4 regions of the Terrabacter terrae genome follow, and region 4 is predicted to be linked to each of the others. Evidence: predicted binding sites of a transcription regulator. Region 4 holds the regulator's gene; each other region holds the start of a gene.
The links. Region 4 encodes LexA, which represses DNA repair genes until DNA is damaged. Its sites were predicted from a motif close to TCGAACANNTGTTCGA; they were not measured.
Positions count from the first base shown of each region.

Region 1: ABD194_RS15345 (alpha-ketoglutarate-dependent dioxygenase AlkB) is a predicted target of LexA. The motif match lies at 3,580-3,595, and genes of this name have one in related genera.
Region 2: ABD194_RS17075 (DUF6504 family protein) is a predicted target of LexA. The motif match lies at 5,008-5,023, and genes of this name have one in related genera.
Region 3: ABD194_RS11755 (HNH endonuclease signature motif containing protein) is a predicted target of LexA. The motif match lies at 4,874-4,889, and genes of this name have one in related genera.

Region 1 is NZ_BAAANB010000021.1:1,130,302-1,137,278, reverse strand. It holds gene ABD194_RS15370 (metal ABC transporter permease) at 1-428, shown strand, start outside; gene ABD194_RS15365 (Fur family transcriptional regulator) at 425-844, shown strand; gene ABD194_RS15360 (SMP-30/gluconolactonase/LRE family protein) at 968-1,894, shown strand; gene ABD194_RS15355 (isoprenyl transferase) at 1,926-2,702, opposite strand; gene recO (DNA repair protein RecO) at 2,766-3,494, opposite strand; gene ABD194_RS15345 (alpha-ketoglutarate-dependent dioxygenase AlkB) at 3,617-4,267, shown strand; gene ABD194_RS15340 (maleylpyruvate isomerase family mycothiol-dependent enzyme) at 4,280-5,095, shown strand; gene ABD194_RS15335 (glycosyltransferase family protein) at 5,076-6,617, opposite strand; gene leuA (2-isopropylmalate synthase) at 6,634-6,977, opposite strand, start outside.
Region 2 is NZ_BAAANB010000021.1:1,463,831-1,470,807, reverse strand. It holds gene ABD194_RS17085 (DNA polymerase III subunit alpha) at 18-3,935, opposite strand; gene ABD194_RS17080 (SAV_6107 family HEPN domain-containing protein) at 3,943-4,416, opposite strand; gene ABD194_RS17075 (DUF6504 family protein) at 4,449-4,841, opposite strand; gene ABD194_RS17070 (DUF4126 domain-containing protein) at 5,348-6,067, shown strand; gene ABD194_RS17065 (hypothetical protein) at 6,234-6,653, shown strand; gene ABD194_RS17060 (GNAT family N-acetyltransferase) at 6,857-6,977, shown strand, end outside.
Region 3 is NZ_BAAANB010000021.1:358,683-365,659, forward strand. It holds gene ABD194_RS11745 (ATP-binding cassette domain-containing protein) at 1-1,916, shown strand, start outside; gene ABD194_RS11750 (trimeric intracellular cation channel family protein) at 2,217-2,852, shown strand; gene ABD194_RS11755 (HNH endonuclease signature motif containing protein) at 3,035-4,870, opposite strand; gene ABD194_RS11760 (hypothetical protein) at 5,007-5,261, shown strand; gene ABD194_RS11765 (hypothetical protein) at 5,376-6,113, shown strand; gene ABD194_RS11770 (hypothetical protein) at 6,433-6,897, opposite strand; gene ABD194_RS11775 (molybdopterin oxidoreductase family protein) at 6,897-6,977, opposite strand, start outside.
Region 4 is NZ_BAAANB010000003.1:152,056-159,032, forward strand. It holds gene nrdR (transcriptional regulator NrdR) at 128-634, opposite strand; gene ABD194_RS06050 (sensor histidine kinase) at 1,091-2,419, shown strand; gene ABD194_RS06055 (LysM peptidoglycan-binding domain-containing protein) at 2,658-3,086, opposite strand; gene lexA (transcriptional repressor LexA) at 3,316-4,041, shown strand; gene ABD194_RS06065 (hypothetical protein) at 4,100-5,056, shown strand; gene ABD194_RS06070 (Sir2 family NAD-dependent protein deacetylase) at 5,090-6,034, opposite strand; gene ABD194_RS06075 (LysR substrate-binding domain-containing protein) at 6,117-6,977, shown strand, end outside.

The sequences.
Region 1 (6,977 bases), on a different contig from region 4:
GGGCGATCGCCCTGGGCCTGGTCTCCTCCGTCGGGGGCGTCGCTCTCTCCTACCCGCTCAACACCCCCTCGGGGGGCACCATCGTCCTGCTCGCCGTCGCCCTCTTCGTCGTGACGGCCGTGGTCACGGGCGTCCTGTCCAGAGCGGGGAACCGGCAGCACGAGGTGGCCGAGACACACAGCCACGAGCACGGCAGCGAGTGCGGCCACCCGGCGGTGACCCACGGCGACCACGTGGACTACCTCCACGACGGGCACCTGCACGCGGCCCACGAGGGCCACTACGACGAGCACGGGGACCTGCACCAGCACAGCACGCACCGTGGCGACGAGGCAGCGGCAGCCGGAGGCGGTGACCCGGTCGGCACCGCGTCCCGGGCCCGGACAGGAACGGCCGGAACGACACGAACGACGGGAAGGACGCGATGAACGGGAGCAACAGCACCAAGGGAGTTCCCGTCTCGCGCAAGCCGACCCGGCAGCAGGCTGCGGTGGCAGAGCTGCTCGAGCGGTCCGACGACTTCACCTCGGCCCAGACGGTGCACGCCCGACTGCGCGAGTCCGGTGCGGGCGTGGGCCTCGCCACGGTCTACCGGACCCTCCAGTCGATGGTCGAGGCCGGCACCGTGGACGTGCTGCGCACCGACGAGGGCGAGGCCGTCTACCGCGCCTGCTCGACGCACCACCACCACCACCTCGTGTGCCGCAGCTGCGGCCGCACCGTCGAGGTCGAGGGCCCGGCCGTCGAGCGATGGGCCGACAAGGTGGCCACCGAGCACGGCTTCACGGCAGTCACGCACACCCTCGAGATCTTCGGGACCTGCGCCGACTGCGCCACGTCCTGACGCAACGGGTCCGGTAGGTGCCGCTCTGTGATCTTGCGGCTCGGGCGACGCAAGGTCGACCCTGTTCGGAAGGCCGCGGACGTGGTGAAGGGCCGCGAGCGGCACGACCGAAGGGGTGGCCACATGTCAGGGATCGCCAGGCGCGCACGTCTCGCAGCTCTCCTCGCCGGAGCACTCACCGTCGTCCTCGGCCTGTCCCCCGCGCAGGCGGACCACCGGCCGGACCAGATCGTCCTGCCGGGTGCCCACTCCGCCGAGGGCATAACGGCCGGGACCGGCACCACGTTCTACGCCGGCGAGCTGTTCACCGGCAACATCTACCGGGGTGACGTGCGGACCCGGACAGCCTCCACGTTCATCACCGCACCCAAGGGCCGGATGGCCCTGGGGCTGCGGCTCGACCGGCCCCACCACCTCCTCTTCGCCGCCGGAGGCTTCACGGGGCAGGCCTACGTCTACGACTCGGTGACGGGGGCGCCCGTCAAGGCGTACCAGCTCACCACCGGGACCTCGGTCATCAACGACGTCGCTGTGACGAGCAAGGGCGCCTGGTTCACCGACTCGTCGCAAGCGAAGCTGTACTTCATCCCGATCAGCCGGGGCGGGACCCTCGGCGCGGTGCGAACGCTCCAGCTGCACGGACCCGCAGCCGTCCTCAAGTCCGGCTTCAACAACAACGGCATCCAGGCGAGCGCTGACGGGCACACGCTCGTCGTCGCCCACACCAACTCGGCGGTGCTCAACACCGTCGACCCGGTCAGCGGCGCCAGCGCGACGATCACCGGCGTCAGCGTGCCGAACGTCGACGGCATCCTGCTCCAGGGACGCACCGTCTACGCCGTGCAGAACTTCTCCAACAAGGTGACGGAGTGGCGGCTCTCGGAAGGCCTGTCGTCCGGTCGTCTCCTCGAGACGATCACGAGCCCGAAGTTCGAGGTGCCCACCACCGTCGCGCGCTTCGGTGACCACCTGGCCGTCGTCAACGCCAAGTTCGACACCGGGTTCCCGCCCAAGGCGAGCCAGTACGAGGTGACCATCGTCGACCGCTGACCCGACACCGACCCCGGCGTCAAGCCTTGGGTCAAGCCTTGGTGGGCGTGTCGACGGCGCCACCGTAACGGCGGTCGCGGGCCACGTACTCCTCGATCGCCGACCACAGGTCGCGCCGGTCGTAGTCGGGCCAAAGCCTGTTCTGGAACACCATCTCCGCGTAGGCCGACTGCCACAGCAGGAAGTTGCTCGTGCGCTGCTCACCGGAGCTGCGGACGAAGAGGTCGACGTCCGGCATCGTCGGCTCGTCGAGGTAGCGCATGATCGTCTTCTCGTCGACCGAGCCGGGGCGCAGGCGCCCGTCCTTGACGTCGTGGGCGATCCGCTGGACGGCATCGGCGATCTCGGCGCGGCCGCCGTAGTTGACGCAGAAGTAGAGCGTGAGCCCGGTGTTGTGCTGGGTCAGCTCCTGGGCGACCTCGAGCTCCTTGATGACCGAACGCCACAGGCGGGGCGCACGCCCGACCCAGCGCATGCGAACTCCCCACTCGTGCAGCTGGTCCCGGCGCCGGCGGATGACGTCACGGTTGAAGCCCATGAGGAAACGCACCTCCTCGGGCGAGCGCCGCCAGTTCTCCGTGGAGAAGGCGTATGCCGACAGGTGCGTGACGCCCACCTCGATCGCGCCGGCGACGACGTCGAGCAGTGACGCCTCCCCCGCCTCGTGCCCCTTCGTCCGGGGCAGGCCGCGCGCGTTGGCCCAGCGGCCGTTGCCGTCCATGACGATGGCGACGTGCCTGGGCAGCACGTCGGCCGGGATGACGGGCGCGGTCGCACCGGTCGGGTGCGGGAAGGGCTTGGCGTACACGGCTCTCCGGTCGGTCGGGGTCGGCTTCACTTGGGGCACAGCTCGTTTGTAGCCCGCCGGCGCTCAGGCACGCTCGACGAGGCGCAGCGACCGAAGCCCGCGCTCGATGTGCCACTGGAGGAACGCCGACACGAGCCCGTTGCCCTGGCGACGGTGCCGGTCTTCGCTCGCGTCGGCGACGTCCCAGTCGCCGGTCAGCAGGGACGCGAGCAGCGTGAAGGTCTCGGGGGCGGGGGCGCTCGAGCCGGGCGGACGGCATACGGAGCACACCGCGCCGCCGGCCTGCACGTTGAACGCCCGGTGGGGACCCGGCGCGCCGCACTTCGCGCAGTCGACGAAGCTCGGTGCCCAGCCCGCCACGGCGAGCGAGCGCAGCAGGTACGCGTCGAGGACGAGTCCCGGGTCGTGGGCGCGCTCGGCCAGCGAGCGCAGCGCCCCGGCGAGCAGGAGGTACTGCTGGGTCTGCGGCTCGTGCTCCTCGGTGAGCTGCAAGGCCGTCTCCAGCATCGAGGTCGCACACGTGTAGGCCGTGTAGTCGCGGGCGATCGCGTCGCCGTAGGGGGCGAGCGTCTCGACCTGCGTCACGGTGTCGAGGTTGCGCCCCTCGTAGCACTGGACGTCGACGACCATGCCCGGCTCGAGGCGCGAGCCGAACCGGGACTTCGTGCGCCGCACGCCCTTGGCCACGGCACGGACCCGACCGCGGGTCCGCGTGAGCATCGTGATGATGCGGTCGGCCTCGCCCAGCTTGTGGGTGCGCAGGACGATCGCCTCGTCACGGTAGAGGGGCATGGGTCCATTCTCCACCGCGCGCCGGGGCCGGTGGGACCGCACGCGCCGTGGCGCCGCTGCGCCGTCGCGACGATCCGCACCGGAGTCGAACACCCGTTCGAGACATGGGTTATCGTGGAGGCATGGACCTCTCTCTCCAGGGTTCGCTGCTCGATCTCACCGACGCCATGACCCTGCGCGACGTCGGCACGGGGCTGACCCGCCACAGGCTGACGCGCGGTGCGTGGGTCGACGTGCGACCCGGCTGGCTCGCCGCGGGCGACGAGCTGTTCAGCACGCTGCTGCACGAGGTGCCCTGGCACGCCGAGCGCCGCCAGATGTACGACTCCGTCGTCGACGTCCCCCGGCTCACCAGGTTCTACGCCGCGGAGGAGCGCCTGCCCCACCCCATCCTCGTCGAGGCGCGCGAGGCGCTGAGCCGTCACTACGCGGCCGAGCTGGGCGAGCCGTTCGTCACGGCCGGGCTCTGCCTCTACCGCGACGGCCGTGACAGCGTGGCGTGGCACGGCGATCGCATCGGGCGTTCGCGCGACACCGACACCATGGTCGCCATCCTGTCGCTCGGGTCCGCGCGCACCCTCACCCTGCGACCGCGCGACGGCGGCCCCATCCCCGGCACGACGCAGAAGACCTTGCGCTACCCCCTCGGACATGGTGACCTCGTCGTGATGGGCGGGTCCTGCCAGCGGACGTGGGACCACGCGGTTCCCAAGACCTCCGAGCCGATGGGCCCGCGCATCTCGGTCCAGTTCCGTGTCGCCGGCGTTCGCTGAAGGAGACCCCGTATGCCGTCCCGCCCCTCCGGTGGTTCCCTGCCCTTCCTCGACCACCTGGCGGCCGACTCGGTGCGCTTCCGCGAGGTGCTGACCACCGCGCCAGGCGACGTGCGCGCGCCGACGTGGCCCGACTGGGACGCCGACGACCTGCTGTGGCACCTCGGGGAGGTGCAGTGGTTCTGGGGCGAGATCGCCGAGCGCCGGCTCACCGACCCGGCGGCCCTGGACGCCCTGAACGCCTCGCGGGAGGCGCGGCCGGGTGACCGTGCGGGACTGCTCGGCTTCTTCGACCGCGCCAGCGAACGGCTGCAGCGGATGCTGGACGGCCTGGCTCCCGAGACCCCGCTGTGGATGTGGGCCGACGACAAGACGGCCGGCTACATCCGGCGCCGCCAGGCCCACGAGGCGCTGGTCCACCGCCTCGATGCCGAGCTCACCGTTGGTGACCGCACGCCCATTGACTGCCGGCTCGCGGCCGACGGCGTCGACGAGGTGCTCCGCATCATGCGCGGCTACGAGCCGGAGCCCGGGCTGACGCACACGAGCAGCGCGCCGCCGGTCACGATCGCGACCGTCGATGCGATGCACTCGTGGACGGTGACGCCGGTGCGGGTGACCGGCACCTTCGACGGCCGGCCGGTCGACGTGCAACGCCTCCTGGTCAGCGACGGACCCGACGCGGCGGCAGCCGCCGAGATCTGCGGCTCCGCCGCCGACCTCGACTGCTGGCTGTGGAACCGACCCGCCGAGGGCGCGATCACCCGGGAGGGCGACGCGGCCGCTCTCGCCGCGGTGGACGCGGTCCTCACCGACTCGATCGACTGACCCGACCTCGGCGGCCCCCCAGCCGTGGCAGGGACCCGTGCGCCACCGCTGCGAGCGCCACGACGAGCGGGACGAACGCGAAGAGGTAGCGTGACCGGCCCTGGAGCACCACGGTGAACGCCGCGATGCCGAGGACCGACACGGCGAGCAGGACGGTCTCGCGACGGTACGGGGCGCGCAGCAGCCCCGCACCCGCCACGAGCAGCACGGCCAGCCACAGCGCCTGGGTCAGGTCGGCGCGCAGCGGATAGGCCGACCCGTGGAACCCGTTGACCTCGTGCACCAGTCCCGTCAGCCCGGTCGCCGGCGCGAGCGCGCCGGGCAGGGAGTCCGGCCCCTCTCCCCAGGCCCAGAACATGCCGTCGCCCCAGTTCCACGCGGCCTTGTCGCCGTAGAACGCGAGCGTTCCCCCGAGGCCGCGCTCGGCCCAACGGTCGGCGAGGAAGCCGGCGGCATACGCCTTCGTCTCGTCCTGGCTGCGCCCGGCCACGGCGTCGACCATCTCGCGCGAGTAGGCGCCGTAGTTGACGATCCCACCGGGCGCGCGCTGCTCGTCGGCGCCGAGGGCGACCCACCAGAGCAGCGGCGGCGAGGTCGACGCGTCGATGCGGGAGGCGTCGACCCCGCTGGCGACGGTTGCGGCGCTGGACAGGCCCAGCCCCAGCGCGACGAAGGCCAGCGAGGAGACGGCGCACGCGGCGACGACACCGGCGCGCCGTCCCGCAGCGAGGTCGTGGTCGAAGATCGCGAGGACCGCCGTCAGCACCGCGGCGATGGCGATGACGACCGGCGTCGTCTTGATGGCGTAGGCGACGGACACCGCGACCACGGCCAGCAGCCACAGCAGCACTCGGCGGGAGCGCCGGCCCGGCGCCAGCGCCTTGACGGCCAGGGCCACTCCCCCGACCACGAAGGGCATCGCGTAGAAGTCGGTGTAGGGGACAGCGAGCCACGGGCTCGTGCCGACCAGGACCAGTGTCACGAGCTGCGCGACGAGGGAGGGCCCACGGCCGGCGGCCCGGGCGACGAGGAGGTGGACGGCATACAACGTCACCGCGACGCAGATGCCGTTGACCGGGACGAGGACGGCGTCGGGCGCGAGCGAGAAGGTGCCTGACACGGCCGCACCCAGGCGGTCGATGGCCAGCAGGGGCAGGTTGTTCGGGTACATCGAGAGATAGTCGTAGTCGGCCGCGCCGAGCGCACGGCCGGCCTGCACGGCCCGCGCCATGTCCATGACGACGCGGGCGTCCCACCCGTAGTGGTAGCGCGTCATCAACCCGACGAACGTCGCCACGACGCCGCCGGCGAGCGACACGACGACGGGCGTCCAGCGGGTCTTGGCCCACGCCGGGAGCCGGACGAGGAGGGCCGACAGGACGAGGCCCAGGGTGACCGGCAGGACGACCTGCCAGCGGTGCGTGACGTTGACCGCTCGTGGCGCGATGAGCCCGACGAGCGCCACCAGCACGAGCGAGGCCCCGGTCAGTCGAAGGAGTGCTCGACCGACCGGGGACTCCATGGGGCGTGAGGCTACCTCAGCCCGCTGCACCCGCGGCCGCGGCCTCCTCGGCGGTGCGGTCGCGGAAGGCACGGTTGCACGCCGACACCACGGCCTTCAGCGAGGCCGTGACGATGGAGGAGTCCACTCCGACGCCCCACAGCACCCGCGGCCCGATGGCGCACTCCACGTAGGCCGCGGCGCGCGCGTCGCCACCTGCCGACAGCGCGTGCTCGGCGTAGTCGAGAACCCGCATGTCCGGGGCCCCGTCGATCGTCATGAAGGCGTCGAGGAACGCCGCGATCGGGCCGTTGCCCCGGCCGGTGATGGTGATCGGCTCGCCGTGGTCGGTGATGGTCGCCTCGATGGTCGAGGCCCCGT
Region 2 (6,977 bases), on a different contig from region 4:
TCATCTGCATCTTCACCCTAGTGCCCTGAGCTTCCCGGACTCGCGTGCCACAGCTTGCGTGGCGCCCCACCCACAGGGGTGGTGGGAACCAGTCCGCTCGTGCCACGCGGCCCCCTGACGTCGTCACCCGCCGGCTTGATGTCGGCGTACGGCGACTGCTTGAACCCGGAGGCGTGGACGAGCACCCGGCGGCCGTCGGGCCCCTCGCCGACCCCGGTGCCCCTCGCGCCGCCCGGACCTTCGAGCGCGTCGGCCCGCTCCCGGGCTGCCCGGTCGGCCTCGTCGAGGGCGTCGCGGACGGCGACGATGCCCCCCGAGGTCCACGCCTCCTGCAGCGCGGACAGCTCCCACGCTCCGGTGGCCCGGATCGAGACGCCACGAGGACCGGTGCGGCGCACGACCCCTCGGCAGAGCAGCAGCCACGAGTGGAAGACGGTGGCGGCATACGGGCCCTGCACGTCCTCGAAGAAGGTGAGGTCGGCCGGCCCGGTCGCGTCGTCGAGCGTGAGGAAGACGACCCGGCGCCCGCTGCGGATCGGTGGCGTCTGGGTGGCGACCTTGACCCCCGCGACGAGGACCTCCCGGCCGCTACGCCCGGAGAGCAGGTCACGCGCCCGGGTGACGCCGAGCGCGTCGAGCAGCGGTCGGTAGAAGTCGACGACGTGACCGCTCGCGTCGAGGCCGAGCACCTCGAGCTCGGCCCGGACCCGTTCGGGGCCGGTCATCTCCGGCAGGCCACTCGTCGTGGAGAGCCTCGGCGTGTCACCGAGGTCGAGCGTCAGCTGGGTGGCGACGTGGGCGGGGGCGCCCGCAGAAGCCTGGGACTGGGCCGCCGCGAGCGCCCTGATGTCGCCGGTGGCCGAGACCGACGTCACCCGCCCCCGGGACGTGCCGGACCCCGATGAGCGGCTCGCGGCGGACACCCGCCGACGTGACGAGCGCTGTGACGCCGACCAGCGGTCCAGCTCGGCGACGTGGAGCAGCAGGTCGCGCCGGGTGACCTGCCCACGGCGGCCGAGACCGCCTCGGGTGCGGGCCACCACGCCCACAGTTCGCTCGTCGAGCCGGGTCGGGCCACCGAGGTCGATGCCGTGCAGGGAGTCGAAGGCCCCGGCGAGCACGAGCTTCTCGGCGACGGGCCGCGACACGTGCGCACGCTGCCAGAAGTCGGACAGGCTGGAGTAGGGCTGCCCCGCGACGATCTGGGCGACCTCGGCCTCGCTGATGCCGTGGACGTCGGCGAGCGAGAGCCGGATCGCCTCGCCGCCGTCGTCGGTGCGCTCGAAGCGGTAGGTGCCGGTCGAGACGTTGACGTCGAGGCCGAGGATCGAGATGCCGAAGGTGCGCGCGTCATCGAGGATGAGCCGCTTGGGGTACATGCCCGGGTCGTGGGTCAGCACCCCGGCGAGGAAGGCTGCCGGGTGGTGCGTCTTGAGCCACGCGGACTGGTAGGTCGGCAGGGCGAACGCGGCGGCGTGGGCCTTGCAGAAGCCGAACGACGCGAAGGCCTTGAGGACCTCCCAGATCTTGTCGGCGACCTCCGGGGCGTAGCCGCGCGCCTTCGCGGCCGGCCGCCACCAGGCCTCGATCCGCTGCTGCCCGTCGGGGGTGCCGAGCGCACGGCGCACCTCGTCGGCCTGGGCCAGCGTGACGCCGGTCGTCTCGGCGACGATCATGAGGACCTGCTCGTGGAAGACGACCACTCCCTCGGTCTCCTCGAGCGCGGGCACGAGTGACGGGTGCAGGTAGGACGGGTCGTCCCAGCCCTGCCGGGCATTGAGGAACGGGATGATCATGTCGCTCTTGACCGGGCCCGGCCGGAAGAGCGAGATGTCGATGATGAGGTCGTCGAAGCTGCGCGGTCCGAACTTGCCGATCAGCTCGCGCTGGCCCGGGCTCTCGATCTGGAAGCAGCCGAGGGTCTTGGTCGAGCGGACCAGCTCGAAGGTGGGCTCGTCGTCGAAGGGGACCTGCGACTCGTCGTCGAGGTCGACGTGCTCGCCGTCGACCCGCTCGACCTCGGCGACGGCGTGAGCCATCGCCGACTGCATGCGGATGCCGAGGACGTCGAGCTTGAGCAGGCCCATCTCCTCGACGTCGTCCTTGTCGAACTGGCTCATCGGGAAGCCGAGCCAGCTCGCCTCGACGGGGGTGCGGTCGAGCAGGACGGAGTCGGAGAGCACCACGCCGCACGGGTGCAGGGCGATGTGCCGGGGCAGGCCGTCGAGGCGCTCGACGATGTCGAACATCAGCTGCAGGCGCGGCACGTCGAGCCCGCTGGCGCGCAGCTCGGGCAGCTCGGCGAGGGCGTTGCGCACGTTGCGCGCGGCGATGTGCGGGAAGGCCTTGGCCATCGCGTCGACCTCGGGCGGTGGCAGCCCGAGCGCGGCGCCGGCGTCACGGATCGCGTGACGCACCCGGTAGGTGTCCATCATCGAGACGCAGGTGACCCGTTCACCACCGAAGTGGTCGAGGATGCGCTCGTAGATCTCGGTGCGGCGGGCCGACTCGACGTCGATGTCGATGTCGGGCAGCTCGGCGCGCAACGGGGAGCAGAAACGCTCCATGAGCAGTCCGTGGCGCATCGGGTCGACCCCGGAGATGCCGAGGAGGTAGTTGACGAGCGACCCCGCCCCGGAGCCTCGGGCCGCGACCCGCACGCGCATCTCGCGGATGAGGTCGCAGACCTGGGCGACGGTGAGGAAGTACGTCGCATAGCCGAGGGTCTCGATGACGCCGAGCTCGTCCTCAAGCCGGTCGCTGACGGCGACGAGCTCGGAGTCGGAGCGTCCCGGGTAGCGGGTCGGGATGGCCTCACGGCACCGGCGCGCGAGGACGCGGTGGGGGTTGGTGCCGGGCCGGAGGCCGAGGACGCCCGGCTCGGGCAGGTGGACCGAGCCGATGCCGAGGTCGGCCCGTGGGTCCTGGACGCACTCGGCGGCGAGGGCCGTGGTGCGGGCGAGCAGCTCGCGCGCCTGCTCGCGCGCGAGCGCCCCGCCGCCGACGAGGCCCGGTCCGGAGACCTGCACGACGTCGAGCGCCAGTGCGTGCATCAGGGGCGTGGGCGACAGGTGTCCGGCAGTGGTGACCCGGTCGAGGTGCCGGGAATCGAGGGCGACGAGCCGGCGAGCGGCGTCGAGGACGTCGACGATGGCGGCGTCCTGTGGGTCGGTGTGGCGCACCGCGGCCGTGATGACGCTCGGCACGCCGACCTCCCGGGCCAGCGCGAGCATGCGCGCGGCCTGGCCGAGGCTGCCGGGCTGGTGCTCCGGGCCGCCGTGGCAGACGACCTCGACGACGACGGCGCCGTGCGGGAGCAGCGCGACCCACCGCTCGAGGGCCGCGCGGGCGCGGTCGCGCCGCTTGGCGAGGACCGCACGCCCGACGTCGGAGTCGGGCCCGAGCAGCACGACGAGGCGAGAGGGCCTGCCGTCCTCGGGGCCCGGTGCCGACCCGGGCGCGGGGTGCGAGCTCGCGTGCTCGGCGAGGAGCCCGGCGGTCGTGACGGGGTTGCCGCGCTCCCCGCGCAGGTGGGTCGCGGTGACGAGCCTGCAGAGCGCCGCCCACCCCTCGCCCGGCGCGAGACCGCCACCACTGCCCCGGGCGAGCACAGTGACACGAGGCAGCCGGGGGTCGACGAGCGCACCACCGCGCACCGGCGTGCGCACAGGGCGCGAGCGTTCGGGCTGCTCGGGCCCGAGAGCGAGGTCGACGCCGAGGACCGGGGCGACGTCGTGCTCCATGCACGCGCGCACGAACTTGACTGCGCCGTAGAGCCCGTCGCGATCGGTCAGGGCGAGGGCCGGCTGCCCGAATGCTGCGGCCCGCTCGACGAGCTCGTGCGGCTTGGCGGTGCCGTAGCGCATGGAGTATCCCGAGGCGACGTGCAGGTGCACGAAGCTCTCTGCGGTGGTGGTGGCGTAGGTGGGGGTCATGCCGTGGTCACGCCCCGTTGGCCCGGCTCCTCGAGACGGGCGTGATCGACTGCGGCAGGGGGACGGTCAGCGGGACGCCGAGAAGGTCCTGGACGATCTCGAGGAACATCTCGGCCTGTCGCAGCAGGTCGTCGGACTCACGGGCGCTGACGTGGTCGCCGCGGTCGATGGCCGAGCGGTGCGCGGAGCAGGCCGCGAAGAAGGCGGCCCACTCCCCCAGCTCGGGGGCGACACCGGGCAGGACCTGCCAGACGCTCCGAGGGCGGGCTCTCGGGGTCGGGACGGTGCGGGCCGCCACCAGGGCAGCGGCCGCCCGGAGCGCCCCGAGGTGGGCGCCGCGGTAGCGCTCGGAGGCGTCACTGGTGCGGCAGGCAGCCTCGAGCGTGGTGCGGGCCCGCTCGAGCAGGTCGAGCACGGGGACCGAGATCGGACGCATGGTCGATGGACGCGAGATGGGCGGGCGCAGGTGTGCTGTGGTCACGGTGCTTCCTCTTCTCCGGACGTTGGGTGCGGTCAGTCGGCGACCCGCACGAGCGACCACCGGTCGCCTCGCGCGGACTCGTCGTGGGCGAGGTCGTAGACCCCGGGCGCGAACGACCACCCCGGGCTGGCCTCGACCCGCCAGAGATGCTGCTCGCTGGCCGCGGCGACGAGCGTCTCGCCGGGACGGACCTGTGCCTCGTCGGCCTGGAGCGCGTCGTGCCACCAAGCACGGCGCTCGCGCCACTGGGCGAGGACGCGGCGCACGACGTAGAGCCGGCCACGCCAGATGAAGGCCTCCGGCGACGGTCCGCAGGCCCCTCCCTCGAAGGGGTCACCCACATCCGGCGAGCCCGACGAGCCCGACGAGCCCGACGAGCCCGACGAGCCCGCAGCGCCGACCATCGAGTCGACGCGCTGGGTCACCCCATGCTGCTGACGCTCCCGCAGTCTCACCTGCACGGAGTCACTGAACCTACGCACCACGACACGTCTCCCTCGGACACGTCGAGGCCGACATCACGACCCAGACCACCCGCGCCCCACACGAGCAGCCCGACACCAACCGACGACTGAACTGACTACCTGACATTCGAACACCTGTTCGATACTCAAAGCGTAACCCCTGCCGCCGACAGCGTGTCGAGATCGGCCCACCGGCACCCGCCCTGTGATCTGAGTAGCGGTGCTCAGGCCCGTGCTCCGCACCCCGGGCACAGTGGGCGTCGCGGGTTCGGTCCGCGAACGGAGGGGTGCAGGGGTCCCGTCCGCTCGCGGATCGGGCCCGTTCTCACGTGCCGGGGGTGCTACCCCGTCGCGTCGTCCCGGGTATTGCAAAGAACGTCAGGCTCGTTGAAACCCTGCTCGCCCCTCCGAGGCGGCCGCAGGTTGCACCGGCGCTCCCGCGACGGCGCGTGACCGAAGGAGTGTCCGTGGGAGCCGAGCTCATCCCCCTGGCCTTCACCACCGGCTGGGGCAGCGGGATCAACGCGTACGCGGTCGTGCTCGTCCTCGGGCTCGCCGACCGGATCTTCGGCCTCGGCCAGATCCCCGACGCCCTGGCGCGCACCGACGTGCTGGTCGGCGCAGGCATCCTCTTCGCCGTCGAGATGCTCGCCGACAAGATTCCCTACGTCGACTCGCTCTGGGACTCCGTCCACACCGTGGTGAGACCAGCCGTGGGGGCGACCATCGGCTACCTCATCGGCCATGAGACGGCCAGCCTCGATGCCGCCATCGGCGCGGCCACCGGTGGCGTCACGGCGCTGGTCTCGCACGGGATCAAGGCCGGCCTGCGAGCCGCCGTCAACACCTCGCCGGAGCCGGCGAGCAACGTCGTCGTCAGCACCACCGAGGACGTCACCGTCACCGGGATCACGGCGCTCGCCATCGCCCACCCGTGGTGGGCTGCCTCCATCGCCCTCGTCCTCCTCGCGGCCGGCGCCTTCCTCGTCTACAAGCTGGCCGCGCGCATCCGCCGCTACAAGCGCCGCTACGACGCGTGGGGCGAGCGCGTCGGCATCGCGGCTCCCAGGGCCAGACGGCGCCGGCCCTCGCCCGGGTCGGCCCCACCTCGCCCACGGACGCAGGTGGAGACGCAGGTGAAGACGCGGGCCGACCGCTCCGCCCGGCCCTTCGACCAGGAGGTCTGAGCCACCGGCCCATGGCCGCTCACAGGCTGCACGCCGGTCCCACAGGGGTCGCCCACGTCCACGAGGGGCCGGCCACAGCAGGGCCTCCCACGGTGGGTGCAGCTGGCACGAGGCCAGCCCATCGAAGGAATGGACCGCATGAAGAACAAGACGATCGCGCTCGCGGGTGCCGGCATCGTGGCCGTCTCGGCGCTCGCGCTCGGCGGGGCAGCGCTCGCCCCGCGCAGACGAGACCGGGACCGCCACCACGAGCGCCGACGCCAGCACCGACTCCAGCACCGACTCCAGCACCGACACCGACACCGACACCGACACCGACACCGACACCGACACCGACACGGGCTCCTACAAGCAGGACGCCCCGTACGGCAGCGGCAGCGGCGACAGCGAGGACCACCTGAACGGCAAAGGGCCCGATGGAGCGGGCAGCCAAGGAGCACACGAAGACCGCGGTGACAGCGATGACAACGACGGCGACGGCGACGGCACGCACGGGACGAAGGGCGGGCAGGACCAGCAGGGCGAGCAGGGCGAAGCCCCCGCCTCCCCCGGCGGCACGACCACCACGACGCCGTCGAGCACCTGAACCCGAGCACACCGACCCCGAGCCACACCGAGCCACACCGAGCCACACCGAGCCACACCGAGACGGGCGGCCGGCCCCGCTCCTGGCGCTGGCCGGCCACCCGGTGCGGTCCCCGGCACACGGCGGCCTGCAGGCGGGAAACGACGTGGCGGCGGCCGGTGCACGTCGGGGACGATGCAGTGGTGACAGCCAGCCCGTGGCCCATGCGAGTCGGCCCGCTCCACCTGCGTGAGGCGGCCGGTGCCGACGTCGAGCGCATGCTCGCCTTCCGCAACGACCCCTCGGTGAACCGCTTCATGCTGCGCACCCACGTCGACCCGGCGG
Region 3 (6,977 bases), on a different contig from region 4:
GGCTCTCGACGACCGAGCGTGCCGAGCAGGTCGCGGTCCTCGACGGCGGCCACGTGGTGGAGCAGGGCCCGCGCCGCAGCCTGGCCGCGCAGGACGGCCCCTTCCGGGCCCTGCTCGAGGCATCCGCCGAGGTCGGGGACGGCGTCGGGGACGAGGGCGAGCCCACGGCCGCCGGGCAGGTGGGCACCGCCCGCCGCACCGGCCCGCCGCCTCCCGCCCCGGAGCTCGAGCCCACACCGGGCCTGGCCCGGGCCACCCTGTCGGCGATGTTCATCGAGCCGCAGTGGGGCCTGGTCAGCATCGGCCTCTTCCTCGCCTCGGCGCTCACCGGGGCCTTCGGTGCGCTGACGGGCTGGATCTGGGGACATCTCGTCGTCGCCCTGCAGAAGGGGGAGAGCCCCACGGCACTGACCGTCGCGCTCGTCGGGTCGCTCATGCTGTCGCCGCTCCTGCTCGCCGAGGCCTTCCGCCGCTACCCGCGCTGGTGGATCTCCGTTATGCTGCGCGCCCGCTCGGCGGTGCTCGTGGGCCAGACCTCCCAGCACCGCCTGGAGCCGACGCCGCCGGGTGAGGCGGTCGCTCGCACCATGGACGCCGACCGGCTCGCACGCTACGCCGACCGCTGGGTCGACTTCGTCAACGGTCTCGTCATCGCCGGGGTGACGGCGGTCGTCGCCGGCAGCTGGGTGGCCGGTGCCGTGCTGCTCGGGGTCATGGCGGCCTCCGCGCTCGCCTCCTCCCTCGGACGGCGCGTCGCCGGTCGGTCCGCCGCCGCCTCCGCTTCGGCTCGCGCCACCTTCGGACGCTCGCTCGTGTCGGCGCTCGACTCGGTGCGCACCGTCAAGCTCGCCGCGTCGACGCCCAGCGTCCACGCGCACCTGCGCGGGGTGGACGCCGGCCGCGTGGAGGCCGCCGTGCGCGAGCACCGTGTGCAGGCCCTGCTCGACGGCGTGCCCATCGTCCTGGTGCAGTGCGGCGTCGTGGCCGCCTGGGCCCTGCTCGTCCTGGGCGAGTGGGGGCTGGCCACCGCGTTGCTCGTCGCCGGGGCGGTCAACGGCTTCGACTGGTTCGGTCGCGTCGCCGGCTCGGTCATCACCGAGGCGCCGGGCACCAAGGCGTGGATGCATGCCACGAGCCGGTTGGCGGGCGGGGGCGACCTCATGAAGGTCGACCCGGGGGTGGACCTGGTCGACGGGGCGGCACCGGCCCCATCCCCGGTGGCCCGTGAGCCGTTGCGCACCTTGGAGCTGGCGGGCGTCACGGCGGTCCACGACGACGGGACGCTGGGCGCCACCGACGTCGACCTGACCGTGCGGTCGCGGGAGCTCGTGCTGCTCCTCGGCCAGGTCGGGTCGGGCAAGTCCAGCCTGTTGTCGGCGCTGGCGGGTCTGATCGGCTCCACCGGGGAGATCCGGTGGAACGGCGAGCCGGTCCGCGACCCTCAGACGTTCCTGCGCCCCGGCCGGGTCGCGCACGTCGCGCAGGTGCCGCGCGTGCTCTCGGGCACCTTCACCGACAACGTCCGGCTCGACCACGCCGACCGCCGCGTGATGCCGGCGCTGCACGCCGCACGCATGGGCTCCGACGTCGATGCCGCGGGAGGACCCGAGGCACTGGTCGGCCATCGCGGTGTCCGCCTCTCCGGAGGGCAGGTCCAGCGGCTGGCGCTCGCGCGGGCGCTCGCGTGTGAGGCCGAGCTGCTGCTCGCCGACGACGTGTCCTCCGCCCTCGACTCGGCGACCGAGATCGAGCTGTGGACGACCCTGCGCGAGCGCGGCGCCACCGTCGTCGGGGCCACGTCCAAGCGCGCCGCCCTGGCGCAGGCCGACCGGGTTGTGGTGCTGGTCGAGGGTCAGGTCGCCGCGGTCGGTCCATGGACCGAGCTGGCCGACGACTGGGCGCACCTTGCCGGCTGAGCGCGACCGACGCAGGACGGACGACTCGGTCCATGTCGGCCTGGCACAGGACGGTCTGCAGCTCCCGGTATAAGTCCTCACGCCAGCCGCGTGTGCCTTCCAGGCCCTTCAGCAGCTCGTCGACAGAAGACATCCCGTCATCTCCGGTGTGGGTGGAGTCGGACACCGGGCTCGTACTCAGTGCCTCTCCCGCATTTCGTGGGACCTCCGGAGGCGCGCCCACCGCTGCGACCCACCGCTCTGACGCGTCCCGTGCGCGTAGCGTGTCGGCATGGCGATCGCGGTTGTCGACGGACTGCCGTGGTGATCCGCGCAGGCAGCCTGCTGTTGGCCCTGGACCTGGCCGGCACGGCGGTCTTCGCCCTGAACGGGGCGCTCACCGCTGTTCGGGCGGCGCGCCTCGACATCGTCGGTGTCGTCGCGCTCGGGATGATCACGGCGCTCGGTGGCGGCATCATCCGCGACGTCATCCTCGGCTACCTGCCGCCGGCGACGTTCCGCGACTGGCGCTACCTGGTCGTGGCGGCCACCGGTGCGCTCGTGGCTTTCGCGTGGGGCCGGAGGCTCGACCGGCTGGCCTTCCCCATCGAGGTCTTCGATGCGCTCGGGCTCAGCTTCTTCGCCGTCACCGGTGCCACCAAGGCGCTCGACGCCGGGCTGGGCCCCGTCCAGGCGGTGATCCTGGGCGCAGTCACCGGCGTGGGAGGCGGGACGATCCGGGACGTGCTCATCGGCCGTGTGCCGACCGTCCTGACCAGCGGGCTGTATGCCATCCCTGCCCTCGTCGGCGCCCTGGTCACCGTCGGGGCCGCGGAACTCGGTCTGCGTGGCTGGCCGGCCGCGGTGATTGCGGTCGTGGCCTGCTTCGTCATCCGCATGGTCGGCGTCCGTTTCGACCTCAACGCGCCCGCCCCGCCCGGAGCTCCTCGGCCCTGAACGAGGGCTTCGCCTCCATCTCGGTGCCCCTCTCCGAGTGGCCAAACCGACGCAGGCGCACAGGCGGCGAGGAGCAGCGAACTCAGCCGGGGTGTCACCAGAGCGCTGCCGACGCGCCGGACGTGCCGGTGGCCCCGCCGGTGGCCGGCGGGGCGTGGGGCGGGGCAGTCAGGTGTGCCAGGTCACGCCGGTCGCGGTGACGATGGCGGTGAGGTCTCGGTCGTGGACCTCGGTGTGGTGCCTCTGGCACAGCAGGCGCCGTTGGCGACGCCGGTGCGGCCACCCTGGCACCAGTGGATGACGTGGTGGGCGTCGCACCAGGTGGCGGGCGTGGTGCAGCCGGGGTAGCTGCAGCCCTTGTCGCGGGCGATGAGGGCCAGGCGCTGGCTGCGGGTGAAGAGGCGGCGGCTGCGGCCGACGTCGAGCGGCTCGCTGTCGCCGCCGAGGACCACGGGGATGATCTCGGCGTCGCAGGCCATCCGGCGCACGGCGCCGGGGGAGAGGACGTCGCCGGTCAAGGTGGTGCCGCTGCCCTGACCGCTGCCTCTGCTCATGCGACTGCCGGTGCTCATACGACTGACGGTGCTCTGACCGCTGCCGCTGCCGCTGCCGCTGCTCATACGACTGCCGCTGCCCCAGCGGCTGGAGCTGCCGCTGCCGCTCTCGTGGAAGTCGTCGACGAGGGTGTCGTAGTCGATGAGGACGACGACCTTGGCCCTGTCGGTGGTCGGGACGCCGTCGGCGGAGGCGACCCCGCGCTGCACGATGGCCAGCAGGGCATCCATCCGCCGCCGGGCGGAAGTGCGGTCGTCGTGGGTGATGATGCCGCCGTGCTCGTCGGTGACCGGAGCCGGGGCGGAGAGCGCGTCGATGGCGGCCTTGAGGATGGCGGCCGCTTCGGGGTCGAGGGTGCCGCGCATCCCGACCATGCCGGCGGGGTTGGGTTGGCTTAACCAGAGGCCGCGGGCCTCGCGTCGGCCGCGGTCGAGCCGGTCCTCGTCACGCGGTGGCCGGATCTGCTCGGTGTGGTGCCGCACGAGCCGGGCCAGCTCCTCTGGCCGGAGCTGCGGGGCCTGCGCGGTCAGGTCACCGAGCGCCGTCTCAAGGTCATCGGTATCGGCGACCGGCCGGGCGCGGGTGTCGAAGTCGATGATCTGGGCGGCGTTGCCGACAGTGACCTGCTGGGTGGCGACGAGCAGCCGCAGCCGGGCCCAGCGGGCCACGGTCAGGGCGGTGCCGACGGTCACGAAGGCCCTGGCCTGCCCGGCGGTCAACGAGGGGTCATGGCTTCGCAACCAGTCGGTGCGCGACAGCCCCTCGGGCGTCTCGACGCCACGGGACACCAGTTCCGACACGATGGTCACGAGGGTGACCTCGTGGGTGCGGCGCTGTTGCGCCACCCGGTCGGCGGCCACCACGAGGTCCGCGGCGCCGTGGGTGGTCAGGCCCAACCCGGCCATGGCGTCGAGGGTGATCGCGTCGACCGCGGCACGCTGGCTCCCGACGCCTGCGTCGTGTCCGGCACGAACCTCCGCCCGCCGGCTGACCGACTCGATCCAGGCGGGGTCGTCGATCATCTCCTCGTAAGCCGCCTCGTCCAGCCATGGCAGGTTGTCCAGGTCGAGCGACTCGATGTCCTCGGGGGCCAGGTCGGACCACGGCCCGCTTGGCGGTGCCATCGGCCGCGACACGGGCGCCACCGGCCTGGCCGTCGCACCGGCCCGCGCGAACCGACCACCTCCCTTGGGTGGCCGACCAGCCTCGGACCGCTCGCGCGGCTCAGTCAGCGCCGGCCGTTCGGCGCGCACCGGTCGTGGTGCCGACTCGGCCTGCTCGCCTCCCGCGGTGAACGCCGACCCGGCGGTGGGAGGCGACTGCTGGGACGAAGGAGACGGCATACGCCCCGCGGAGCGCTCCCAGAACCCTGCCTCGGCGACACCACCCGCGGCACGCTGGCGCGCCTCGAGGTCGGTCAGCCGGCTCCGAAGGAGCTCGAGCATCGATGGTTCGGGGGCCATGAGTCGAACATACGTTCGACCACTGACAGTGGGTGGGCAGTGGGCAGAGAGCCCGGACTGTCCGAAGTGCTGGTGCGTGGCTGCGCGGCGGGCTGGGTATGGCGTCAGCAGTCGAGACACGAGAAAGGAGTGGCCGGTGACCGACAACCAGGATCCCAGGGCTGGCGGAGAGGCTCAGCAGTCGAGCGAGTCGTCCGTTCGGCGCCAGCCCCTGGCAGGCACGCCGGAGGAGCAGGAGCCCGAGCAGGACGCGGTCCAGGACGCCCCCCATGCACCGGGAGACGGGGACCAGGACGCGCTGGAGGCCCAGGCGGCCGACGACTTCTACCACGACCGCCCTGCTGCGACCTCCGCTCGTGTCTTCGACGCCGAGGGCAACTCCGGCGGCTGACTGTCCGCCCGGCCCGACGCCGCACGGCACGGTGGGGCCGGCAGGCGGTTCGGACAAACGGGTACGTCTGGGGCAAGGAACAGGTTTCCCAGCAGACAACGAGAGGAGCTCGCCATGAGCTCAGCAGCAGGACCCACCGGCCGCGGACGATCCGCCGAGGAGGACTTGCCCCGCTCCCGCCGGGGGGACGACACGCTCTCCCGCAGGGAGGGCGAGACGCTCGGAGACGGCCGCCGGGACGAGACCCTCGTCGCCGAGACCGTGCCCGCGGACCGGTCCGAGCGGCGTGCCCGCGAGGACGCCGTCCTCGACCAGCGCGACGCCTTCGGTGGCGTCAAGGTCGGCTCCGCCTTCTTCGGCTGGCTGACCGCCACCGGCATGGCGGTGCTGCTGACCGCGCTCGTGGCCGCCGCCGGCACCGCCGTCGGTGTCGCGACGTCGACGAACGTCGACCAGGCCGCCGGCGACGCGAGCCGGAACCCCCAGAGCGTCGGGCTCGTCGGCGGCATCCTCCTGCTGGTCATCCTCTTCGTGGCGTACTACTGCGGCGGCTACGTGGCCGGCCGGATGGCGCGCTTCGACGGCGCGAAGCAGGGACTGGCGGTGTGGCTGTGGGCCGTGGTCATCGCGCTCGTCGTGGCGGGACTGGCGGCAGTCGCCGGCAGCAAGTACGACGTGCTGAGCCAGCTCAACAGCTTCCCGCGCATCCCCGTCGACGGGGGCACCCTGAGCAAGGGTGGCATCATCGCCCTCGTCGTCGTCGCCGTGGCGAGCCTGCTCGGCGCCCTCCTCGGCGGCCGGGCCGGGATGCACTACCACCGCAAGGTCGACCGCGCGGGCCTCGACGTCTGACCGCGCGCACGCCGCCCACACGGCTGCTCGATCACCCAGACGGCCCGATCACCCAACGGCTCGATCACCCAACGGCTCGGTTGCCGTGTCCCGCTCCTCCCGGGACGGCATGCCGAGCCGCTGGCGTTCTCTCGACGGCACGCCCGCCCGAGCGCGTCCCGCGAGAGCTCGCTGGCCAGAGCCGGCCGGCCGTGCCGGTCTCTACGGGCTCAGGGGGGAGGACGGCTCCTGGATCACACCGGTCACGTTCGATCCGTGGAGGGGTGCCAGGCAGCGCCGGGACGACGCGCCCTCGGAGTGGTGCGAGACGATGCCCGTGTCACGGGTCGACGATGAGCGCCTGGGGGGCGGCGGACTTCATCCGGGTGTTGAGCCATCTGAGCTGGCGTGCCGTCTCGGCGTTCGAGGAGTTGGCGACCTCGAGCAGGTCCTTGTCGCGCAGCCCCTGGGCTCCCTGGGCGACCACCGTCCAGGTCGTCTGCACGAGGCTGCCGAGCACGTGCAGGTCCTGCAGGTCGCGCAGCAGGCCCACCGGACCGCTGCGGACCTCGGCGAGTCCCGAGGCGTGCAGCCGCTCGGGCTCCTCGAGGCTCTCGTCCTCGCCGTAGCGCTCGATGATGGGCGCCAGCTGCTCGCGGTGCTTGTCGCTCCACCCGGCGAGGGTCTGGCAGGTGTGGAAGACGTCTGCCTCGGCCGCATGGCCCTGCGCGACGGCGCGGAACGAGTCAGCGAGGGTCTTCTCGCTGTGGTCGGCCAAGCCGATGTAGGTGCTGAGGTGCGGCATCAGGACCTCCCGGTGACGATGTCGGCGGCTGCGTCCTTGAGGCCCTCGACCGCGGCCTTGACGCGGGACGGGTGGGCGCC
Region 4 (6,977 bases):
TCGTGCGGCCTCCCTGACCGAATCTGCTGCTGGGAATGAGTCTTGCGTGGAGCACCGACAGCGTGCCTGCCAAATGCCTGCTGCTGCCTGCTGGTGGCTCCGGGTGGAGCCGGTGTGGTGGAGGGTGTTACCGCTGGGCGTCGAGCTCCTCGCGCTGCGGGGAAGCCTCGGGCTCCTCCCCCAGCGCGGCGCGCTCGGCTCGCAGGAGCGCGATGGCCCCTTCGAAGTCCTCGAGGCTCTCCCACGCCTGGTAGACGCTGGCGAACCTGAGGTAGGCGACCTCGTCGAGCTCGCGGAGCGGCTCGAGGACGGCCATGCCGACCTCGTGCGCCTCGATCTCGGCGTTGCCCTGCGACCGGATCGCCTCCTCGACCTGCTGGGCGAGGAGGGCCAGGTCGTCCTCACTGACGGGCCGTCCCTGGCAGGCCTTGCGCACACCGGAGAGCACCTTGGCCCGGCTGAACGGCTCGGACGCCCCCGACCGCTTGATCACGTTGAGGCTCGAGGTCTCGAGCGTGGTGAAGCGGCGGTTGCACTGGGGGCACTGGCGACGCCGGCGGATGCAGGCGCCGTCGTCAGTGGTGCGCGAGTCGATGACCCGCGAGTCGGTGTGCCGACAAAATGGACAGTGCACCTGTGGCCACCTTCCTTCCCAGTCCGTCGTCCAAAGCGTCCACACCGCCCCGTATGCCGTCCCGGGGCTCCCGAGGCCGCGCCGGTGTTCGTGGGACCGGCGACCTGGGGATGTCCTGGGGATGACGTTGGGGATGGCCTGTGGGTAACCCCGAGAAGTTGGGGACTACATGTGGACGTCTTACATCTGTGTAACTACTAGATGTAGGGGTAACTCTGACACGGTGCGACCCCGATCGCAAGCAGTTGCGAAGATGTCCGGCGTGGCAGGTCGCTGACCTGCACAAACAGCCACGCCGACCGGCGCAGGGCGGCGTGTCGGGGCAGTGTGACCCCAAGATCTGGGGGTGCTCCCAACCGCACAACCGCTCATGTGCACCCTGATGACGCGACGCGGCCCCGGCTTCCACAGCGCAGGTCCTTGCACGCAGGGCCCCGATGTCGGAGGCTTCCCTGCGTGACAATCCGGACACCAGAGGCGCCGCCGTCGCCCGCCACCCGGCGGCGCGAGGAGGCGCTGCTCGAGTACGACGTGCTGGGCAACGCCCCGCAGCGTGAGCTGCAGGCCCTGGTCGACATCGCGGCACAGGTCTGCGACGTGCCTCGGGCAGCGATCAACCTCATCACGGCCACGCACCAGCAGCAGATCGCGACGACGGGCTTCGACCCCTCCATCTGCGCGCGCGAGGACTCGATGTGTGCGGCAGTGCTCGAGAACGCCGACCGGGTCGTCGTGCCGGACGCCAGCCTCGACGCCCGCTTCCGGCACAACCCATTCGTCACGGGTCCCCTCGGCGACGTCCGCTTCTACGCATCGGCCCCGCTCACCACTCCGGACGGCATCATCATCGGCCGGCTGTGCGTCTTCGACTCCACCCCGCGCCACCTGGACGCAGCCCAGGAGGAGTCGCTGGCCGCTGTCGCCGAACGGGTGGTGGACGTCCTGGAGCTGCGGCTGCGCACCCGCCGGCTGCAGGACTCGCTGGAGGCCCTGACGCGGGCGCAGGAGGAGCTGCGCCGATCCAACGAGGCGCTCTCGGTGTTCGCCGGGCAGGTGAGCCACGACCTGCGCACGCCGTTGACCGCGATCATGGCCAGCACCGAGCTGCTCGGCCAGGAGGACTCGGTGCGGGCCGACGAGTGGGCCCAGCGCCTTGTCTCCACGGCCCACCGGGCCGCTGGCCGGATGGCGGGCATGATCGAGGAGATCCTCGCCTATGCGCGCGTGGGCGCCGAGCTGCGGCGCAGCCGGACCGACGTCAACGAGGTCCTGACCTCCGTGCTCGAGGACCTCGAACCGGCCCTGCGCGCGAGCGGTGCGACGGTGACCTCCGACCGGCTGCCCGTCCTGTGCGTGGACCGGCAACAGCTCTACTCCGTGCTCCTCAACCTGGTCTCCAACGCCGTGAAGTACGCACGTCCCGACACTGCTCCACGAGTGACCATCTCGGCCGTGCAACACCCGGGCAGCTGGCGCCTCACCGTGCAGGACAACGGCATCGGTATCGCGGAGGCGGACCGGGAGAAGGTCTTCGGCCTGTTCAACCGGGTCGAGACCTCGGTCCCTGGCAACGGCATCGGACTCGCCACCGTCAGGCGAATCATCGAGGCTCACGGCGGCGCCATCGGGATCGGCACGGTCGAAGGCCCGGGCTGCAGCGTGTGGTTCGAGGTCCCTGTCGAAAAGACCGACGCCGGCTCTGCCGGAGTGACCGCAGAGGGCACGTCGGGAGGCGCTGCAGGAGGCGCTTCGGGAAGTACTGGATCAGGCGACCGGCAGGGCTGAGCGGGCGCGCCGGTCCCGGCCCACAGCATGGACCACCCCGAGGACATGGCCTCGAAGACGGCGGCAACCCGAAACGCCGCATCCCTGAGCGGGATACGGCGTTCGGGGGCGGATGCGGCGGGGTCGAAGCGCCGCTACCGCCAGCCGCTGGAGGTGGAGCCAACGCGGCCGATCGGAGAGCCGGGTGCATCAGGCACAGTGGCGCGGGCACGGGCTCGTGGGACGAGGGCGCTGTGGGTCAGTGCGCGGGGATGACCAGCTGCTGCCCGGCGTGGACCTGGGAGGTGCTCAGGCTGTTGGCGACCTGGAGCTGCACGACGCCGTCGGGGACGGTGAGCTCGGGCAGCTCGCGGGCCGCGATGCCGGAGAGGGTCTGGCCGGACTGCACCGTGACCGTGTGCGGGTCGCCGGTGGCGGATGCCAGCTGGCCCGCCAGGCCCACGCCGAGCAGCGCGACGACGCTCGCGACGAGAATCGTGCGCACGAGACGCCCGAACCTGGTCAGCCGCATCGGGGACCGTGGCGACGAGTGGTGCGCTGCACGACTCCCCCGGGCCGCGTCACGCCCGGTGGGCACGAGGACGAGGTGCGGCCGCGGCGTGGACGACTGCCCCCCGGTCCGCTCCGCCTGCGGCTCGCGAACGGCCTCGAGGACGATTGCGCTCATGGTGACCTCCCCTTGCTCCAGATGTGACGAACATGTGTTCGATAGAACGTGTGTACGAGTTGTAGCACGTCTGTTCGACGAAGTCGAGACACGCCTCGAACAGGTGTTTGGCAACTGTGTTCGAACCTCGTAGTCTTTCCTCACACCACAGACCTCACCAGCCACCACTGACACTGGCCGCTCCACGCCGGCGTCACGCGCGGCCTGACGAGCCGACGAAGGGGACACCATGGGCGTGACCGAGCTTCCCGACCGCGAGACCGGCGACGGCCTGACCGTCCGCCAGCGGCGCGTGCTCGAGGTCATCCGCAACTCCGTCGACCGTCGCGGCTACCCGCCGAGCATGCGCGAGATCGGCGACGCCGTCGGCCTGGCGAGTCCCTCCAGCGTCTCCCACCAGCTCAACGCGCTCGTCGCCAAGGGGTACCTGCGCCGCGACCCCAACCGTCCGCGCGCCCTCGAGGTCGTCTCCCCCGACGCGAAGGCAGAGGAGCTCGGCTACCGCGGCGGCTCCGTCGAGCCGATCCGCCCCCGCGGTGACCAGTACGACACCGAGACCGACTCGGGCGACGCACGGCCCGAGGCCTCCTACGTGCCGGTGCTCGGCCAGATCGCGGCGGGGGTGCCGATCACCGCAGAGCAGGTCGTCGAAGACGTCTTCCCGCTGCCGCGGCAGCTCGTCGGTGAGGGCGAGCTGTTCCTGCTCAAGGTCAACGGCGACTCCATGGTCGAGGCCGCCATCTGCGACGGTGACTGGGTCGTGGTGCGCCAGCAGCAGCACGCCGACAACGGTGACGTCGTGGCCGCCATGCTCGACAACGAGGCCACCGTCAAGACGTTCAAGCGCAAGGACGGCCACGTGTGGCTGATGCCGCACAACCCCAGCTTCTCCCCCATCGACGGCGACCACGCCACGATCCTCGGCAAGGTCACCGCGGTCCTGCGCCGCATCTGAACGAACCCCCGGCGGACCGAGGCGAACACGAGCGGGACGAAGGCGGACACTCACCCCGATGACCCCGATGACCCCGATGACCCCGATGACCCCGATGACCCCGATGACCCCGATGGCGCAGGAGCGCACCCCAGACGTCGTCCTCACCTACCGCTACCTGCGGGGCGCGATGATCGCGCTGCTGCTCATGCTCCTGTTGTCGGTCGGCTACCAGTGGTGGTGGGAGACCGGGCACTCCTGCTGGCTCGGATCGATCAGCGCCTACTACTACACACCTGCCCGTGGCGTCTTCGTCGGCGCGCTCTGCGCGCTCGGTGCCAACCTCATCGCCTACAAGGGACACTCCCCGGAGGAGGACGTGCTCCTCAACTTCTCCGGCCTGATGGCCTTCGTCGTCGCCCTGGTCCCCACCGCGCCCGACGACCGGTGCGGGCCCAACGCATACACCCAGACGGCCCCGGAGATCGCGGCAGCCGTGCGCAACAACGTGTGGTCACTGCTCGTGGTCGCCGTCGTCTCCGCGGCAGTCGTCGCCTGGCTCGGGCGGGTCGGCAGGGCGGGAGCGCCGCCGCGACCGCGCAGCGTGCGCTCCATCGTCGTGAGCGTCGTCTGCGGGACGGTCGTGCTGGCCGAGCTCACCCTGTTCCTCGTCCTGCGCGACCGGTTCATCGCCCTGAGCCACGGCATCGCGGCCGGCACCATGGTGGCCGGCGTCATCGCCGTCATGGTGCTGAGCGCCCTCGGCGCCGAGGAGAGACACCTGGGCCGTGACGGCAGTCGCGGCACCGTCTACAAGAAGGTCTACATCGCACTGGCGGTGGCCCTCGCCTTGGCGCTCCTCGTCGCCGTGGTCACCGCAGCCGGTCTCACCGGATTCGGGCACCTCGTGCTGGTCGCCGAGGTCATCGTCATCATCCTCTTCGGCACGTACTGGGGGGTGCAGACCAAGGAGCTGTGGGACCTGCGGGACACCTCGGGCCCGGAGGCCCGGGCCCCCGGTCCCGTCGTGAGGTGAGGCGACCGGCTCGGTGACGGGTTCGGTGACCCGTCAGTGACCGAGCGCGCTGCGCAGCTTCGTCAGGGTGATCCCGAGCGGCGCATGCAGACGCAAGCTGGCCTCGCTGTCACCGCGAGTCGCCGACCGCGTCACGATCGCCACGGGGACCTCACGCTGGTGCGCCCGCCGGACGAACCGGTAGCCGCTCATGACCGACAGCGAGGAGCCGAGCACCAGGACCGCCCCCGCGCCCTCCACGAGTGAGAAGCACTGCTCCACCAGGGCCTTGGGCACCGACTCGCCGAAGAACACCACGTCCGGCTTGACCGTGTCGCGGCCGCACACGAGGCACCGCGGCGCGTGGAAGGTCTCGACGAGGGCGTCGGCGAGGACGATGTCACCATCGGGTCGCACCTGCTCGCCCCACTGGGAGCCCACGGTCGCGGCGGCCTCGGCGAACCGGTCCATGAACCCCGGGTTCGCCTCGGTCATGCGCTCGTGCAGACCGGTCCGAGACGTGTACTCGCCGCAGGTCAGGCACACCGCCCGGTCCAGCGAGCCGTGCAGCTCGACGACATCGACCGCTCCGGACGCCTGGTGCAGCCCATCGACGTTCTGCGTGATGATCGGCCCGACGTAACCGGCCCGTTGCAGGTCGGTCACCACGCGGTGTCCCTCGTTGGGCTGGGCCGCGTTGAAGCGCTGCCAGCCGATGTAGCTGCGGGCCCAGTACCGCCGTCGGGCCTCCCCCGAGCCGGCGAACTCGCCGTAGGTCATCGGCTCCACCCGGCGCGTCCCGTCCGGTCCCCGGTAGTCGGGGATGCCGGACTCCGTCGACAGGCCGGCGCCCGAGAGCACGACGACACCACCGCCGCTGACGAGGTCGACGAGGTCGTCGAAGCTGCCGAGGTCGTGCGTCTCGAGCGGCAGGGTGCGCGACGTGGAGAGCCGTGTGGTCGTGGAGGATTGTGGGGGTATGCCGTTCGGCTGCTGCACGTCGCAAGCCTACGTCGCGCGGCGGCCCGTGCCGGACGCCCGAGATCCCCCGAACACCATAACGGTCGGTTATGCTTCTTCCATGATCGATGCTGCCGGCCTGCGGGTCATGAAGGCCATTGCCGACGAGGGAAGCTTCACCAGCGCCGCCAACGCCCTCGGCTTCACCCAGCCGGCCATCTCGCAGATGGTGCGCCGCCTCGAGCAGCGCACCGGCACGGTGCTCGTCGAGCGCTACGGCCGGCAGGTGCGCCTCACCGAGGCCGGGCAGGTGCTTGCCCGCCACGCCGTCGGCGTCCTCGCGGCCCTCGACGCCGCCGAGGAGGAGATCACCGCGATCGCCGGGCTCCGCGCGGGCCGAGTCCGACTGCAGGCCTTTCCCAGCTCGTCGGCGACGCTCGTGCCTCGCACGCTCGCGATCCTCAAGGCGCGCCACCCCGACATCACGGTCACGTTCACCGAGGCCGAGCCGCCCGAGTCGCTGGCAGCACTGCGCAATGGCGACTGCGACGTGGCCGTCGCCTTCGCCTACGAGGGCGCCGAGCTGGGCGAGCTCGAGGAGGACCTCTCGCTCCTCGTGACCCGGCGCCTCATGGACGACGAGGTCCGACTCGTCGTCCCCGGCACGCACCCCCACGCCCGTGACGAGGCGGCCACCCTGACCGACTTCGCCGACGAGGAGTGGATCGCCGGCTGTCCCCGCTGCCGCGGCCACCTGCTCTCCCTCGCCGACGGCGCCGGCTTCCGCCCCAACGTCGCCTTCGAGACCGAGGACTACGTCGCCCAGCTCGGCCTCGTCACCGCCGGTCTCGGGGTGGCCCTCGTGCCCGACCTCATCCTCAACGCCGCCAAGCACGACGAGGTCGCGACCTTGCCCCTCTCCCCCGCCTCTCGGCGCCAGATCCTCGCCGTCACCACCCCGGACCTCCAGCGCGTTCCGGCG